DNA from 4 places in the Rubrivivax gelatinosus IL144 genome. Region 3 is predicted to be linked to each of the others. Evidence: predicted binding sites of a transcription regulator. Region 3 holds the regulator's gene; each other region holds the start of a gene.
The links. Region 3 encodes FNR, which switches genes on or off when oxygen is low (the NO sensors DNR and NnrR bind a similar motif). Its sites were predicted from a motif close to TTGATNNNNATCAA; they were not measured.
Positions count from the first base shown of each region.

Region 1: the regulator FNR is predicted to act here: its motif matches at 1,380-1,393, upstream of nifA (nif-specific transcriptional activator NifA).
Region 2: the regulator FNR is predicted to act here: its motif matches at 2,409-2,422, upstream of RGE_RS01875 (ribonucleoside triphosphate reductase).
Region 4: the regulator FNR is predicted to act here: its motif matches at 2,002-2,015, upstream of RGE_RS07130 (acetyl-CoA hydrolase/transferase C-terminal domain-containing protein).

Region 1 covers NC_017075.1:4,612,103-4,616,144, forward strand. The annotation lists gene RGE_RS21030 (FAD-dependent monooxygenase) at 1-430, shown strand, start outside; gene RGE_RS21035 (ferredoxin family protein) at 427-726, shown strand; gene RGE_RS21040 (ferritin-like domain-containing protein) at 895-1,350, shown strand; gene nifA (nif-specific transcriptional activator NifA) at 1,561-3,345, shown strand; gene groES (co-chaperone GroES) at 3,586-3,876, shown strand; gene groL (chaperonin GroEL) at 3,910-4,042, shown strand, end outside.
Region 2 covers NC_017075.1:394,341-398,382, reverse strand. The annotation lists gene ubiT (ubiquinone anaerobic biosynthesis accessory factor UbiT) at 1-275, opposite strand, end outside; gene RGE_RS01885 (U32 family peptidase) at 272-1,201, opposite strand; gene ubiU (ubiquinone anaerobic biosynthesis protein UbiU) at 1,206-2,225, opposite strand; gene RGE_RS01875 (ribonucleoside triphosphate reductase) at 2,504-4,042, shown strand, end outside.
Region 3 covers NC_017075.1:3,396,816-3,400,857, reverse strand. The annotation lists gene ccoG (cytochrome c oxidase accessory protein CcoG) at 1-918, shown strand, start outside; gene RGE_RS15515 (hypothetical protein) at 942-1,181, shown strand; gene RGE_RS15510 (hypothetical protein) at 1,206-1,466, shown strand; gene fnr (fumarate/nitrate reduction transcriptional regulator Fnr) at 1,521-2,264, opposite strand; gene hemN (oxygen-independent coproporphyrinogen III oxidase) at 2,452-3,840, shown strand; gene RGE_RS15495 (sulfite exporter TauE/SafE family protein) at 3,898-4,042, shown strand, end outside.
Region 4 covers NC_017075.1:1,494,299-1,498,340, reverse strand. The annotation lists gene RGE_RS07145 (FtsX-like permease family protein) at 1-53, shown strand, start outside; gene RGE_RS07140 (lipocalin-like domain-containing protein) at 53-1,117, shown strand; gene RGE_RS07135 (GGDEF domain-containing protein) at 1,118-1,915, opposite strand; gene RGE_RS07130 (acetyl-CoA hydrolase/transferase C-terminal domain-containing protein) at 2,081-4,042, shown strand, end outside.

The DNA of each region.
Region 1 (4,042 bases), 1.2 Mb from region 3:
GCCGCAGCTCTACGGCAACGGCTGGCTCATCGTCGGCGACTCGGCCGGCTTCGTGAACGCCGTGCACCGCGAAGGCTCCAACCTGGCGATGACCAGCGGCCGCCTGGCCGGCGAGACGGTCGCCGCGGCCAAGGCCGCCGGCAAGGCGATGAACGCGGCCACGCTCGCGGCCTACAAGGCGGCGCTGGACGCCAGCTTCGTCATGAAGGACCTGAAGAAGTACAAGCACCTGCCCGAGGTGCTGGAGCGCAGCCCGCACTTCTTCGACACCTACCCCGCGCTGGTCAACCGCGCCGCCAAGACCTATTTCACGGTCGACGGCGTCGACAAGTCGACCAAGCAGCGCGAGATCCTGGGCAGCTTCAAGGCCGCCCGCCGCGTCACCGGGCTGTTCGGCGACGCGTTCAAGCTGTGGAGGGCGATGCGATGAGCGCGACGGTCGTCAACGTCGAGGAGAAGCTGTTCCAGAACCGGTACAAGGTCGACCACGGCCGGCCGCACATCCGGATCAAGAAGCCCGAGGTCTGCGCCAACACCTGCCAGTCGCAGGCCTGCACCTACGTCTGCCCGGCCAGCTGCTACAAGGCCGAAGGCAACGGCACGGTGACGCTGATCACCGACGGCTGCCTGGAATGTGGCAGCTGCCGCGTGATCTGCACCGAGCACGCCAACGTCGAGTGGGACTGGCCGCGTGGCGGCTACGGCATCCTCTTCAAATTTGGATGATTTCGCCCCCGGCCGCCTGGCGGCCGCCCCCCGAGGGGGCACCGGCCCCGACCGGGGGACCCGGATCGGGCCCGGCCCGCGCCGGCGACGCCGCTCCCCTGGTCGCCTGCGGCGACCTGTCCCCGAAGGGGTGGGTGCGCCGACGGTGACAGCAGAAAGACCCATGGCATGAACGACGTCGAGAAATTCCTCGCCCACGCCGTCGCGCTGGAGCGCGACGCGGCCCGGCGCTACGAAGACCTGGCGGCTTCGATGGGCACCGACGGCAACGCCGAGTTGCGTGCCTTCTTCGCCCGCATGGCGCACTTCTCGCGCCTGCACCTGGCCGAGGCGCAGGCGCGCGCGGGCTGGCGCACGCTGCCCGAGCTGGCCGCCGACGAGTTCGAGTGGCCCGACGGCATCCCGCCGGAAACCGCCGACTGGGCCGGCGTCGACCCGATGATGGCCCCCGCCGACGCGCTGGCCCTGGCGCTGGACAGCGAGCGCCGCGGCCACGCCTTCTACGCGGCGATCGCGGCGATCAGCCCCGACCCCGAGGTGCGCGCACTGGCCGGCGAGTTCGCCGCCGAAGAAGCGCAGCACGTCGCCGAACTCGAGAAGCTCGCCGCTGCCGCCGCGCGCTGAGCCCCGCCCGCGCACGAGCCGCGGGCCATTTGCGTTGCATCAAGCGGCCGACGGCATCCCTCGCCTGTCGGCGCGATTCGGCGTGCTTCTTGCACTGGCATGCTCGACCGGCGGCGGCATGGCGGGCAATGCCCGACAACGATGCGCCGGGCGCCCCGAGGTGGCCCGCCGCACCGCCTCGCCCCGCCCGTCAGACGCAGGAGGTGCGTGATGTCGAGTCGCACGGCGCTGAGCGAGCGCTATCAGGTTCAGCTCAGCACGGTTTACGAGGTGTGCCGCGTGCTGGGCGCGTCGCTGGATATCGCGCGCACCTTCCGCGTGGCGCTGAACACGCTGGCCTCGCAGCTGGGCCTGCAGCGGGCGATGGTCGTGATGCCGGCCGAAGACGGCGGCAACCTGCTGCGCATCCACAGCTGGGTGGGCCTGGACCGCGAGCAGGCCGCGCGCGGCCACTGGCGCAGCGGCGAAGGCGTCATCGGCCGCGTCTACGCCAGCGGCATGGCCGCCGTCGTGCCCGACGTGCAGGAGTCGCCCGAGTTCCTGGACCGCACCGGCGCCTTCGGCGCGCGCGGCGACCGGCCGCTGGCCTTCGTCGTCGTGCCGATGAAGACCGAACGCGCCACCGTCGGCGTGCTCGCCGCGCAGCGTGTGATGGACGACGGCGCCCGGCTCACCGACGACCAGCGCCTGCTGACGATGGTCGCGACCCTGCTGGCGCAGTCGGCGGCGCTGCATGTCGCCGTCGCCGAAGAACATTCGCGCCTGCTGCAGGAGACGACGCGGCTGCAGAAGGCGCTGGCACGCGAGCCTCGCGGCCGGCTGGCGATCGACAACGTGATCGGCGAGTCGCGCGCGATGCAGCAGGTGTTCACCGAGGTGCACCAGGCCGCGCCCTCGCGCGCCACGGTGCTGCTGCGCGGCGAGAGCGGCACCGGCAAGGAGGCGATCGCACGCGCGATCCACTTCCTGTCGCCGCGCAAGGACGCGCCCTTCATCAAGGTCAACTGCGCGGCGCTGACCGAGTCGCTGCTGGAAAGCGAGCTCTTCGGCCACGAACGCGGCGCCTTCACCGGCGCCGTCGGCGAACGCAAGGGCCGCTTCGAGCTGGCCCACGGCGGCACGCTGTTCCTCGACGAGATCGGCGACATCTCGCCGGGCTTCCAGGCCAAGCTGCTGCGCGTGCTGCAGGAGCGCGAGTTCGAGCGTGTCGGCGGCAGCAAGGCGGTGAAGGTCGACGTGCGCCTGATCTGCGCCACCAACCGCGACCTCGAGAAGATGGTCCAGCGCGGCGAGTACCGCGCCGACCTGTACTACCGCATCAACGTCGTCTCGATCTTCCTGCCGCCGCTGCGCGAACGCCGCAGCGACATCCCGCCGCTGGTCAACCACTTCATCGAGCGCTTCAACCAGGAGAACCGGCGCCAGCTGAAGGTCACGCCCGAGGCGATGAAGGTGCTGACGAGCTGCTACTGGCCGGGCAACGTGCGCGAGCTGGAGAACTGCATCGAGCGCACCGCGACCATGGTCCAGGGCGACCTGATCCGCGACCTGGCCTTCCCCTGCCGCAACAACCGCTGCCTGACGCAGACGCTGCACTTCCTGGACAAGGCCGACGCGGTGGCCGCCGCGGCCGCCGGCAACGGTTTCAACGGCCACGTGCTGGCGCCGACCAACGGCCATGCCGCGCCGCCGGCCGCCGCCGACGGCGGCTGGTCGGTGCCCGCGCCGGCGCCGGCACCGCCGCTGGGCGATCTGGACGCCGGCGCGCCGGCGCCGGCCGCCGACGGCGTCACGCGCATCGGCCCGACGCAGCAGCTGCCGCCGCCGGTCTCGCGTCTGGCCGGCACCGCGCCCGACGGCGAACGCGAACGCCTGATCTGGGCGATGGAGCAGTGCGGCTGGGTCCAGGCCAAGGCCGCACGGCTGCTGCGCATCACGCCGCGCCAGCTCGGCTACGCGCTGCAGAAGCACCGCATCGAGGTGCGCAAGCTCTGACCCCGCCGCCGCGCCCGCGCGGCGCGGCGACATCCGCAGCCCGCCCGCCACGGCCTGTGGGGGAATGGATTTCCCGCCTCTTGAAGCGCCGGAACCGGCCCCTATAATCAGTCTGCTAGCACTCGCCACGGGTGAGTGCTAACGACCGAGGCAGATTCGCTGCCCCCCGGTTGCCGCATGTCAGCGAGCGCTGCCTGCGCGGCGCTCCAGTGCCATAACGTGACTCCCAAGGAGATGTGAATGAAGCTTCGTCCGCTGCACGATCGCGTGATCGTCAAGCGTCTCGAAAACGAGACCAAGACCGCCTCCGGCATCGTCATCCCCGACAACGCCGCCGAAAAGCCCGATCAGGGTGAAGTCCTGGCGGTCGGCCCGGGCAAGCGCAACGACAAGGGCGACTTCGTCGTGCTGAACGTCAAGGTCGGCGACCGCGTTCTGTTCGGCAAGTACAGCGGCCAGACCGTCAAGGTCGACGGCGACGAGCTGCTGGTGATGCGCGAAGAAGACCTCTTCGCCGTCGTCGAGAAGTAATCCCCCTCCCCCCAGAATTCGAAGAGGTAGCACATGGCTGCTAAAGACGTGGTTTTCGGCGCCGACGCGCGCCACCGCATGGTCGAAGGCGTGAACGTTCTCGCCAACGCCGTCAAGGTCACCCTGGGCCCCAAGGGCCGCAACGTGGTGCTCGAGCGCTCGTTCG
Region 2 (4,042 bases), 2.0 Mb from region 3:
CTCTGCGGCGCGAGCACGAAGCCGCGTTCGCCGAGCTGCAGCTTCATCGCCAGGCCCAGGTCGGTGACCGCGACCTCGACGCTGCGGCCCGACAGCGCCGCCTTGGCGTCGGCCGGCAGACGCGGCAGCAAGAGCTTGTTCATCGCCAGCGCCAGCACCATGCTGGGCGGCTGCATCGGCAGGCGCTGCACGAGGGGCTTGACCTTGGCGGCAGCCAGCGCGTGCAGCTCGGCCAGTGAGCGCGGCGCGACGAAGGCGTGGGACTTGGTGCTCATGCGGCTTTCCATTCCATGCCGGCGCGACCTTGCGCGTACCCGTTGGCCAGGCCGCCCGGCAGTGCGATGGCCTCGAGTTCACGGCGCGCGGCGGCAGCCGGTGCGCCCTGGTTCATCACCTGCTCGAAGCAGGCAACGACGGTCGTGAAGTGCTGCGAGCAAGGCGACAGCCGCAGACGGCGCACGCCGTTGGCGACGATCTGCTCGCGCTGCTCGATCAGGCAATGCTGCGCCGCGCCCTGGGTCTGGATGCCGTTGAGCACCAGGAAGGGCTTGCCGTCGCTGGTCGACAGCAGCAGGCCGTCCGGGTAGTCCTGGCAGCGGAACTCGCACTGGTCCTTGCTCAGCCGGTGGTGGCGCGCGGTGAAGCAGCGCGCCGAGAACGCCAGCGGCATGCGGCCGAAGCCGAAGGCCTCGGTCGCCACCGGCGTCTCGCCGGCCTTGACCGGGTCGGCGGCCGGGTTGACGCGGCCCATCGCTTCCAGCGGCAGTTCGGCCGGCGCCGTCCAGCGCACGGCGCCGAAACCGGCGTGCTCTTCGAGCGCGGCGCGGCTGTAGACGTTCAGGTGCGGGCCGATCGCGAACGGCACGCCGGCGGGCTCGAGCACCGCCAGCGCCGAGGCGTCGCCGGCTTCGACGAGGTAGTCGCGCTGCTCGGCGATGCGGCGCACGACGCGCAGGTCGGCCTCGGACTCGATCAGGCCCTGCGTCGCGAGCACGATCTCCTTGCCGGCGGCGCGCAGGTCGGCGGCCAGGTCCAGCCAGTCGTCGAGCTTGAACTCGTAGCGGCGCGAGCAGACGACCTCGCCCAGCACGACGGTGTCGGCGGCCGATTCGGCGACGCCGGCATAGAAATCCATCAGCGCCTGGCGCGTCCAGTAGGTCAGCACCGGGCCGACGGTGAGCGAAATGCGTTCGGAACTCATGCTCTTACCGCCACGGGCGGTCCAGGGCGCCGAGGGTGTGCTGCTGGCCTTCGGCAAGGTGGCCCAGCGTGGCGGTCCAGGTCGGCTGCACGCTGAAGCGGTCGGGCGAAGCCTTGGCGGCGTCGATCGCCTGGCGCCAGACCTTGGTCACCTGCTCGGTGTAGGCGGGGCTGCGCTGGCGGCCTTCGATCTTCAGCGCCTTGACGCCCATCTTCATCAGCTCGGGCAGGATGGCCAGCGTGTTCAGGCTGGTCGGCTCCTCGATGGCGTAGTCGCGCTTGCCTTCGACGACGAAGCGGCCCTTGCAGATCGTCGGGTAGCCGCGCGGCTCGTCGGGCGCGTAGTGGTCGATCAGCATGCCGCCCAGGCGCGACTCGACGCCCGTCGGCGTGTCGGTCCAGCGCACCGCCGACGGCGGCGAGCAGACGCCGACGTTGTTCGGTGACTGGCCGGTGGCGTAGGACGACAGCGTGCAGCGGCCTTCGACCATCACGCACAGGCTGCCGAAGGCGAAGCACTCGATCTCGACCGAGGTGTTGCGCAGCACGTGCTGCACCTGCTGCAGCGTCAGCACGCGCGGCAGCACCGCGCGCTGGATGTTGTAGTGGCGCTGGTAGAAGTTGATCGCCTCGTAGCTCGTCGCCGAGGCCTGCACCGACAGGTGCAGACGCAGCTCGGGGTGCGTGCGCGTGGCGTAGGCCATCACCGCGGTGTCGGCGCAGATCAGCGCGTCGGCGCCGAAGTCCACCGCCGTGTCGACCGCGCGGTACCAGGGCGTCACGTCCGCCGACTGGGCGAAGGTGTTCAGCGCCATCAGGACCTTGCGGCCGCGCTTGTGTGCGTAGGCGATGCCCTCTCGGACCTGGGCGTCGTCGAAGTTCAGGCCGGCGAAGTTCCGGGCGTTGGTGGCGTTCTTCAGGCCCAGGTAGACCGTGTCGGCGCCGGCGTCGACGGCCAACTGGAGGGCCCGCAGAGAGCCCGCGGGGCAGACCAGTTCGGGCGCCGCGAAGGGGGGCTGTTGCATGGCGGGCGGAGTCTAGGCGCCGGCTCCGCCGACGGCTTGCGGGACGTCAAGAGCGGTGCGAACCGCGCACCGGCAGACGCCCCGAAACGGCATGGACACCACACCGTCAGCAGGGTCTGCCGACCGCGGCCGGGCGGGCCAAGCGCCACGCGGCGGCCGGCGCAAGCCCCTCGCGCAGCGAACTTGCACTGCATCAAGCGCAGCCGAGTTCTCGCCCGATGGACGCTAGCGGTTGGGTATCGTTCGGCGCCTACACACCATAGCTAGTGTCCACGCGCATGTCAGACGCCGCCCTGCCCCCCTCAGCCGACACCCAGACCGCCCCGCTGGCGGTCATCAAGCGTGAAGGCCGCACCGTCGCCTTCGACCCGTCCAAGATCGAAGACGCGCTGGCGCGTGCCGGCGCCGCCACCGGCGAGTACGACGCCGAACGCGCCGCCGAGCTGACGCGCCAGGTCACCGAGCGCCTGCACCGCCGCGTCACCGGCGTCGAGCAGATCCAGGACGAGGTCGAGCGTGTGCTGCAGGCCGCCGGCCACTTCGACACCGCGCGCGCCTACATCGTCTACCGCGAGCAGCGCCGCGCGCTGCGCCAGGACCGCAGCGTCGCCGTCGACGTCGAGCGCTCGGTCAACGAGTACCTGGCGCGCCAGGACTGGCGCGTCAACGCCAACGCCAACCAGGGCTACTCGCTGGGCGGGCTGATCCTCAACGTCTCGGGCAAGGTCGTCGCCAACTACTGGCTCAACCACGTCTACCCGCCCGAAGTGGGCATCGCCCACCGCGAGGCCGACCTGCACATCCACGACCTGGACATGCTCTCGGGCTACTGCGCCGGCTGGTCGCTGCGCACGCTGCTGCACGAAGGCCTGAACGGCGTGCCGGGCAAGGTCGAGGCAGGCCCGCCCAAGCACCTGTCCAGCGCCGTCGGCCAGATCGTCAACTTCCTGGGCACGCTGCAGAACGAATGGGCCGGCGCCCAGGCCTTCAGCTCCTTCGACACCTACCTCGCGCCCTTCATCCGCAAGGACGGGCTGAGCTACGACCAGGTGCGCCAGAGCCTGCAGGAGCTGATCTACAACCTGAACGTGCCGTCGCGCTGGGGCACGCAGACGCCGTTCACCAACCTCACCTTCGACTGGACCTGCCCCGAGGACCTGCGCGAGCAGGTGCCGGTGATCGGCGGCCGGGAGATGCCGTTCGCCTACGGCGATCTCCAGGCCGAGATGGACATGATCAACCGCGCCTACATCGACGTGATGATGGAAGGCGACGCCAAGGGCCGCTCGTTCACCTTCCCGATCCCGACCTACAACATCACCAGCGACTTCGACTGGGAGCACCCGAACACGCTGCCGCTGTTCGAGATGACGGCCAAGTACGGCCTGCCGTACTTCCAGAACTTCCTGAACTCGGACCTGCAGCCGAACATGGTGCGCTCGATGTGCTGCCGGCTGCAGCTGGACCTGCGCGAGCTTCTGAAGCGCGGCAACGGCCTGTTCGGCTCGGCCGAGCAGACCGGCTCGCTGGGCGTGGTGACGATCAACTGCGCCCGCCTGGGTTATCTGCACGCCGGCGACGAAGCCGGCCTGCTGGCGCGCACCGACCGCCTGATCGACATCGCGCGCACCAGCCTGGAGATCAAGCGCAAGGTCATCCAGGGCCACATCGACAGCGGCCTGTTCCCGTACACCAAGCGCTACCTCGGCACGCTGCGCAACCACTTCTCGACGATCGGCGTGAACGGGATCAACGAGATGATCCGCAACTTCACGGCCGACCGCCACGACATCACCTCGCCCGAGGGCCACGCGATG
Region 3 (4,042 bases):
TACTTCACACCGATCCGCGAGCTGCTGCCTTCGGCGATGGCGATGTCGCTGGGGCCCTGGGAAACCTTCTGGGTGCTGTTCTACGGCTTCGCGACCTGGGGCAACGCCGGCTACATGCGCGAGCAGGTCTGCAAGTACATGTGCCCGTACGCGCGCTTCCAGAGCGCGATGTTCGACAAGGACACGCTGATCATCAGCTACGACGCCGAGCGGGGAGACCCGCGCGGCACGCGTTCGCGCAAGATCGACGCCCGCAGCCAGGGCCTGGGCGACTGCATCGACTGCGGTCTGTGCGTGCAGGTCTGCCCGACCGGCATCGATATCCGCAACGGCCTGCAGTACGAGTGCATCGGCTGCACCGCCTGCATCGACGTCTGCAACGGCGTCATGGACAAGATGAAGTACCCGCGCGGGCTGATCCGCTACGCGACGGAGAACGGCATGGCTCAGCACCAGACGCGCGGCCAGATGCTGCAGCGTGTGCTGCGCCCCCGGGTGCTGGTCTACACGGCGATCTTGATCATCATCGTCGGCGCCTTCGCGGCCAGCCTCGCGATGCGCAGCCCGTTCCGTGTCGACGTCGTGCGCGACCGCGCCTCGCTGGCGCGCATCGTCGACGAAGGCTACATCGAGAACCTGTACCGCCTGCAGGTCATGAACGCGACCGAGTCGACGCAGCGCTACCGCATCAGCGCCGACGGCCTGACGCCGATGGTGGTCGACGCCCCGAAGGACTTCGAGGTCGAGCCGGCCGATGCGCGCTGGGTGACGATCGCCCTGCGGGTGCCGCCGGATACCGCCAGCCAGGCAGGGCCTGGAGCCCACGCGATACAGTTCCACATCGAACGACTGCCCGACGCGAACGACGCGACGCCGGTGGTCGCCAGCGAGAAATCAACGTTCGTCGTCCCCCGATGACGCTGCTTCGACCGGAGCCCCTGATGAGCACTCTTCCCGTTTCCCGCGACGCAACGCCCTGGTGGCGCATCGGCATGGTCTGGCTGGTGGTGTCGGGCCCGCTGATCGTCGTCATCGCGGCCGTCGCGACCGCCGTCATCGCGATCCGCGGAGCCGACCTCGTCATCACCGAGGTGCCGTCGTCGGTGCCGCAGTCCGGCGAAGTCCAGGCCGACACGCCGGCGATGGCTGCGCGCAACCACGCCGCCACCGCGGCGCCCTGAGCGGCTACTCCCGCGAGGCATTCGATGAGGCGGCGTGCGCGCGACTGGAGTGCGGTGCTCTGGCCCGCGTTCCTGGCCGCGGTGGTGCTGGAGCTTGCGCTGTTCTCGGTGCTGGATCCGGCGGCGCTGCGCTGGTTCGGCGGCGGGGCGATCGAACTCGATCCCGCAGCCGTCTACACGCTGGCCTTCTTCGTCTTCTGGGCCGCTTCGGCGGCCGCCGCAGGCATGACGCTGCTGCTGTCGCGCAGCGAGCACGAAATCAACAGCCGAACATTTCGCAGCTGAAGAAAACAAAACGCCGCGCAATGCGCGGCGTTTTTGTTTGCACCGGGGTTCGGGTCAGCAGGCGGCGGAGGAGCCGTTGACGAGCTTTTGCAGCGCCTGCGGGTCGAGCACGCGGATCTGGCGCTGCTTGACCTCCAGGATGCCGTCGTCCTGGAACTTCGAGAACGTGCGGCTGACCGTTTCGAGCTTCAGGCCGAGGTAGCTGCCGATCTCCTCGCGCGTCATGCGCAGGATCAGCGAGTGCGGCGAGAAGCCGCGCGTCTGCAGACGCTGGGTCAGGTTCAGCAGGAAGGCCGCCAGGCGCTCTTCGGCGCGCATGCTGCCAAGCAGCAGCATCACGCCGTGATCGCGCACGATCTCGCGGCTCATGATCTTGTGCAGCTGGCGTTGCAGGTCGCTGAACTCGCGCGACAGGTCTTCGAGCTGCTGGAACGGGATGACGCAGACTTGCGAGTCTTCGAGCGCCACCGAGTCGCAGGTGTGACGGTCGGTACCGATGCCGTCGAGGCCCAGAAGTTCGCCCGCCATCTGGAAGCCGGTGACCTGATCGCGGCCGTCTTCGGAGGACACGCAGGTCTTGAAGAAGCCGGTGCGAACCGCGTAGAGCGACAGGAAGGGATCGCCGGCACGGAACAAGGTCTCGCCACGCGGAACCGAACGGCGCGTCGCCACCATCGTGTCGAGCCGCTCGAGCTGGTCGTTGGACATGCCGACCGGCAGACAGAGTTCACGCAGGTTACAGCTCGAGCAGGCGACCTTGAACGGTTCAAGCCGGATGCCGGAAGACGTGTTGTTCATAGGGGTTCGACGATTGGAGTCAGTTCGGTCCGGCGTGGCGGGGCAGACCCGAGTATCGCTCATGACGTCGCTCAAGGGCATGGTCAATTCTTTGCTTGCGTCTCGGGTGGGCGCTTGAGACAGATCAAGCCGATTGGGTGAGTGTTTGGCACAGTCCAGCCCGTACCGCATGACGGCCGGATGAATTATGGACACGATTGTTCCTGAAGCACTGCTGAGGCGCCTCGACGTGCCCGGTCCCCGCTATACCTCGTACCCCACCGCGGACCGCTTCGTCGAAGCCTTCGGCCCTGCTGAGTACCGGCAGGCCTTGCGACAACGAGCGGAGGGCAGCACGGTGGGCGGCACGCCACCGCTGTCGCTTTATATCCACATTCCGTTCTGCGAATCGGTCTGCTACTACTGCGCCTGCAACAAGATCATCACGAAGCACCACGAGCGCAGTGCCGAGTACCTTGACGCGCTCGAAGCCGAAATCGCATTGCACGTCGCCGAACTGGGCAAGGGCCAGTCGGTGTCGCAATTGCACTTCGGTGGCGGCTCGCCGACCTTCCTGACCGACGAGGAGATCGGCCGGCTGATGACCCGGCTGCGCGAGTCGTTCAAGATCGTCGCCGGCGCCGAGATCTCGATCGAGGTCGACCCGCGCACCGCGACGCCCGAACGCCTGAAGAGCCTCGCCGGCCTGGGCTTCAACCGCATCAGCTTCGGCATCCAGGACTTCGACCCCGACGTCCAGGAAGCGGTGCACCGCGTGCAGTCGTACGACAGCGTGCGCGACCTCGTCGTCGCTGCGCGGGCCAACGGCTTCGAGTCGATCAACGCCGACCTGATCTACGGCCTGCCCAAGCAGACGCCGGACTCGTTCGCGCGCACGATCCAGCAGATCGCCGAGCTGCGCCCGGACCGCATCGCGCTGTACGCCTACGCGCACCTGCCGACGCGCTTCAAGCCGCAGCGCCGCATCCTCGCCGAGGAACTGCCGCTGGGCGAGCAGCGCATCAAGATGCTGGGCGGCGCCATCGCCGGCTTCATCGCCGCGGGCTACACCTACATCGGCATGGACCACTTCGCGTTGCCGGGCGACGCGCTGTCGGCCGCACGCCGCCAGGGCCGCCTGCACCGCAACTTCCAGGGCTACAGCACGCAGCCCGACTGCGATCTGATCGCGCTGGGCGTGTCCTCGATCGGCCGCATGGGCGCGACCTACAGCCAGAACGCGAAGACGCTGCCCGAGTACTACGAGTCCATCGCCAAGGGCGAATTCCCGATCGTGCGCGGCCTGACGCTGACGCGCGACGACCTGCTGCGCCGGGCGGTGATCATGGCCATCATGTGCCAGGGGCGCGTCGAGTACGAGTCGATCGAACTTGCGCACCTGATCAAGTTCCCCGAGTACTTCGCGGCGGAACTCGAGGATCTGACGCCGTTCGCCGAAGGTGGGCTGCTGGAGATCAACGACGACTCGATCCAGATCACCGCGCTGGGCTGGTACTACGTGCGCGGCGTCGCGGCGGTCTTCGACAAGCACCTGCGCGCCAGCGGCAACCGCGAGCGCTTCTCGCGCATCATCTGAGCCGGCACGGGTTATCCCGCGACGGGATAATCCGGGCATGACTCTTCGGGCCCCCGCGTGGACTTCGCGCTCGTCGTCAGCGCGCTGATGCTCGGGCTGGCCGGCGCGCCGCACTGCATCGCGATGTGCGGCGCCGCCTGCACGGCGCTGCTGCCACCCGGCCAGCGCGCCGCCCTCTGGAGCTTCCATCTCGCCCGCGTGG
Region 4 (4,042 bases), 1.9 Mb from region 3:
CGCGCAGCGCCGCCGGCCGCTCGGCGGTGCTGTCGGTGAAGGAGGACTGGTGATGCGACGCCGCCATCTGCTGCTGCTCGCCGGCGCCGCCTCGCTGCCGGTGCAGGCCGGGATCCGCCGCCGGCCGCTGGCCTTCCCGCGCGACCACGGCGCCCACCCCGACACGCGCACCGAGTGGTGGTACGCCACCGGCTGGGCCGGCACGCCCGAGGCGCCGCGCTGGGGCTTCCAGCTGACCTTCTTCCGCAGCCGCACCGGGCTGGCCGAGGACGTGCAGAGCCGCTTCGCGCCGCGCCAGATCCTGTTCGCGCACGCCGCGCTGACCGACCTGGGCGCGCGCCGCCACCACCACGCGCAGCGCATCGCACGCTGGTCGGGCGACGGCAGCGAAGGCCCGGCCTGGGCGAAGACCGACGACGTTGGCGTGCGCCTGGGCGACTGGCAGCTGGAACGGTCGGGCAGCGGCTACCGCGCGCGGCTGCCGGCCGGCGACTTCGGCCTGGACCTGACTCTGGCACCGACGCAGCCGCTGCTGCTGCAGGGCGACGCCGGTTTCTCGCGCAAAGGCCCGGACGAACGCCAGGCCAGCCATTACGTGAGCGAGCCCCAACTCGCGGCCTCGTGCCGATTCAGCGCCGACGGCCGCCCGGCCGAGGCCCGCGGCGTCGCCTGGATGGACCACGAGTGGAGCGACGAGATCCTGCACGCCGAGGCCGTCGGCTGGGACTGGATCGGCATCAACCTGTTCGACGGCAGCGCGCTGACCGCCTTCCGCCTGCGCCGTGCCGACGGCGCGGCGCTGTGGGCCGGCGGCAGCTGGCGTGCGGCCCACGGCACGGCGGCGGCTTTCGCTCCCGGCGACGTGGTCTTCACGCCCGGCCGGCGCTGGACCAGCCCCGCCACCCGCGCCGACTACCCGGTCGAGTGGCAGGTCGACACGCCGGCCGGCCGCTGGCGCGTGCGCGCGCTGCTCGACGGCCAGGAACTCGACAGCCGCGGCGGCACCGGCGCGGTCTACTGGGAGGGCCTGAGCGAACTGCTCGACGACAGCGGGCGCCGCGTCGGCCTGGGCTACCTGGAGATGACGGGCTACGCCAGCCGGCTGCGCCTGGGCTGATCAAGGCGGCGGCGCGTCAGCGCGGCGGCGGCGCAGGTCCACCGGCGCGGCGCGCACGCAGTTGCCGCCGGCCTGCTGCGCGGCGGCGAGTGCGGCTTCGACGTCGTCGATCAGCGCCGACAGGTTCTGGTGCGCCGGCCGCAGCGCCGCGACACCGACGCTGACGGTGACACGCAGCGGATGCGCGCCGCAGGGGATCTCCATCTGCTCGGCGCGCTCGCGGATGCGCTCGGCGACGTCGAGCGCACCGGTCGGGTCGGCGTGCACCAGCCAGACGGCGAACTGGGTGTCGCCGAAGCGCGCGATCAGGTCGCCGCCGCGCAGCGTCTGCTCGGTGTCGCGCGCCAGCGCGCGCAGCGCGGTCTCGGAGGCGGCGACACCGCGGCCTTCGATCAGCCGGTCGACCTGGTCGACCTCGGCGACCAGCAGCGCCGCGCCGGTGCCGTAGCGGCGCGCCCGCGACCACTCGCGTTCGGCCGAGGCGAGGAAATTGGGCCGGTTGGCGATGCCGGTGGCCGGGTCGACGGTGTCCAGCCGCGCCAGCGCGGCGCGCGTGCCGTCCAGCGCACGCAGCAGGTGCAGCAGCCACAGCACCAGCGGCACGCCGACCCCGGCGGCGGCCAGCGCCGCGGCCGCCGGTGCCGCCAGCGTGCCGAAACCGCCGAACAGCCGCGCCAGCCCCCAGCCGGCGGCGGCCATCAGCGCGACCAGCAGCACGCCGAGCGCGACCCCGGTCGCCAGCCGGCGACGCGGAGTAAGGGTCTCGTCGGGGGTCGGGATCGTCGGAACGTTCAGCATGGGCGCACCGCCGTCCGGTATTCGACCACATCCGGAGGCGACTGAAGCATACGGTCATCACCCCCTAGAAAGCGGGCTTCGGCCGCTTGCTCTGCGTCAAGCGGACCGGGCGGGGCGCACAGGATGCTGACCGCGACCCCAACAGACATCACAACGGAGACAGAGATGGGCAGCCCGAAGTTCGTCGACTCGATCGAGGCGGCGGTCGACCTGGTCCTGGCCAGCGTGCCGGGCGACATCGTGCTCGGCATCCCGCTGGGCGTGGGCAAGCCCAACCCGTTCGTCAACGCGCTGTACCGGCGGCTGCGCGCCGATCCGTCGCGGCGGCTGCGCATCGTCACCGCGCTGTCGCTGCAGAAGCCGGTCGGCAAGACCGACATCGAGCGCCACTTCCTCGAGCCGCTGGTGGCTCGCGTCTTCGAGGACTACCCCGACCTGGACTACGTCGTCGACCTGCGCGCCGGCCGGCTGCCGAGCAACGTCGAGGTCAGCGAGTTCTTCATGAAGACCGGCGACTACCTGGGCAACGCCGCGGCGCAGCAGAACTACATCTCGACGAACTACACCTTCGTCGCGCGCGACATGGCGGTGCAGGGCATGAACGTCATCGCCCAGGCAGTGGCGGCGCGCGGCACCGGCGCGCAGATGCGGCTGTCGCTGTCGTCCAACCCCGACGTCAGCGCCGAGATCATCGAGCGCGTGCACGCCAGCGGCCGCAAGGTGATGACCGTCGGCGTCGTCAACCAGAAGATGCCGTTCATGCCCAACGGCGCCGAGGTCGACCCGGGGCTGTTCGACCTCGTCGTCACCGACCCGCGCGGCACGCACGCCGTGTTCGCGCCGCCGAACAACAAGGTCTCGTTCGCCGACTACGCGATCGGCCTGCACGCCTCGAGTTTCGTCGTCGACGGCGGCACGCTGCAGATCGGCATCGGCTCGCTGGGCGACGCGATCGCGCAGTCGCTGATCGTGCGCGACCGCCACGGCAGCGAGTACCGCCGCATCCTCGAGTCGCTGACCCAGGGCGACCTGTCCGGCCGCGAGACCGGGCGCTTCGACACCGGGCTCTACGGCTGCTCGGAGATGTTCGTCAACGGCTTCCTGAAGCTCATCGAGGCCGGCATCGTGCGCCGCGAGGTCTATGCCGACGCGGTGCTGCAACGCCTGCTCAACGAAGGCCGCATCGCCGACGCGACGGTGCGCCCGCAGACCCTCACGGCGCTGCTGGAGGCCGGCCGCGTGCGCGCGCCGCTGGACGCGCGCGACCTGGCCTATCTGCAGAAGTTCGGCGTGCTGCGCGCCGACGTGCGCCTGGACGGCGGCGAGCTCGTCTGCGGCACGACGCGCTGCAGCGCCGACCTGCGCGATGCCCGCGCCTTCGACACCGTCTGCGGCACGATGCTCGGCTCGCGGCTGCTGGGCGGCGTCTTCATGCACGGCGGCTTCTTCCTCGGCCCGCGCGACTTCTACGAGCGCCTGCGCACGATGCCGCCGCAGGAGCTGGCGAAGATCGACATGACGCGCATCGACTTCATCAACCAGCTCTACGGCGACGACGAGTTGAAGCGCCAGCAGCGCCGCCGCGCGCGCTTCATGAACACGACGATGGTCGTCACGCTGCTCGGCGCCGCGGCCAGCGACGCGCTGGAGAACGGCCAGGTGGTCAGCGGCGTCGGCGGCCAGTACAACTTCGTCGCGATGTCGCACGCCCTGCCCGACGCGCGCCTGGTGATGATGCTGCGCTCGACGCACGCGACGAAGCAGGCGCTCACCAGCAGCATCGTCTGGAACTACGGCAACGTGACGATCCCGCGCCACCTGCGCGACATCGTCGTCACCGAGTACGGCGTCGCCGACCTGCGCGGCCAGCCCGACGGCGAGGTCGTCAAGCGCCTGATCGCGATCGCCGACTCGCGTTTCCAGGACGAGCTGGTGCGCCAGGCGCAGGCCCACGGCAAGCTCGAAGCCGGCTACGTCGTGCCCGAGCGTCAGCGCCACAACCTGCCGCAGAAGCTGGAAGACCAGCTCCAGCCCTGGGCCGCCGCCGGGCTGCTGCCCGAGTTCCCGTTCGGCACCGACCTCACCGACGACGAGATCCGCATCGTGCGTGCGCTGAAGAAGCTCAAG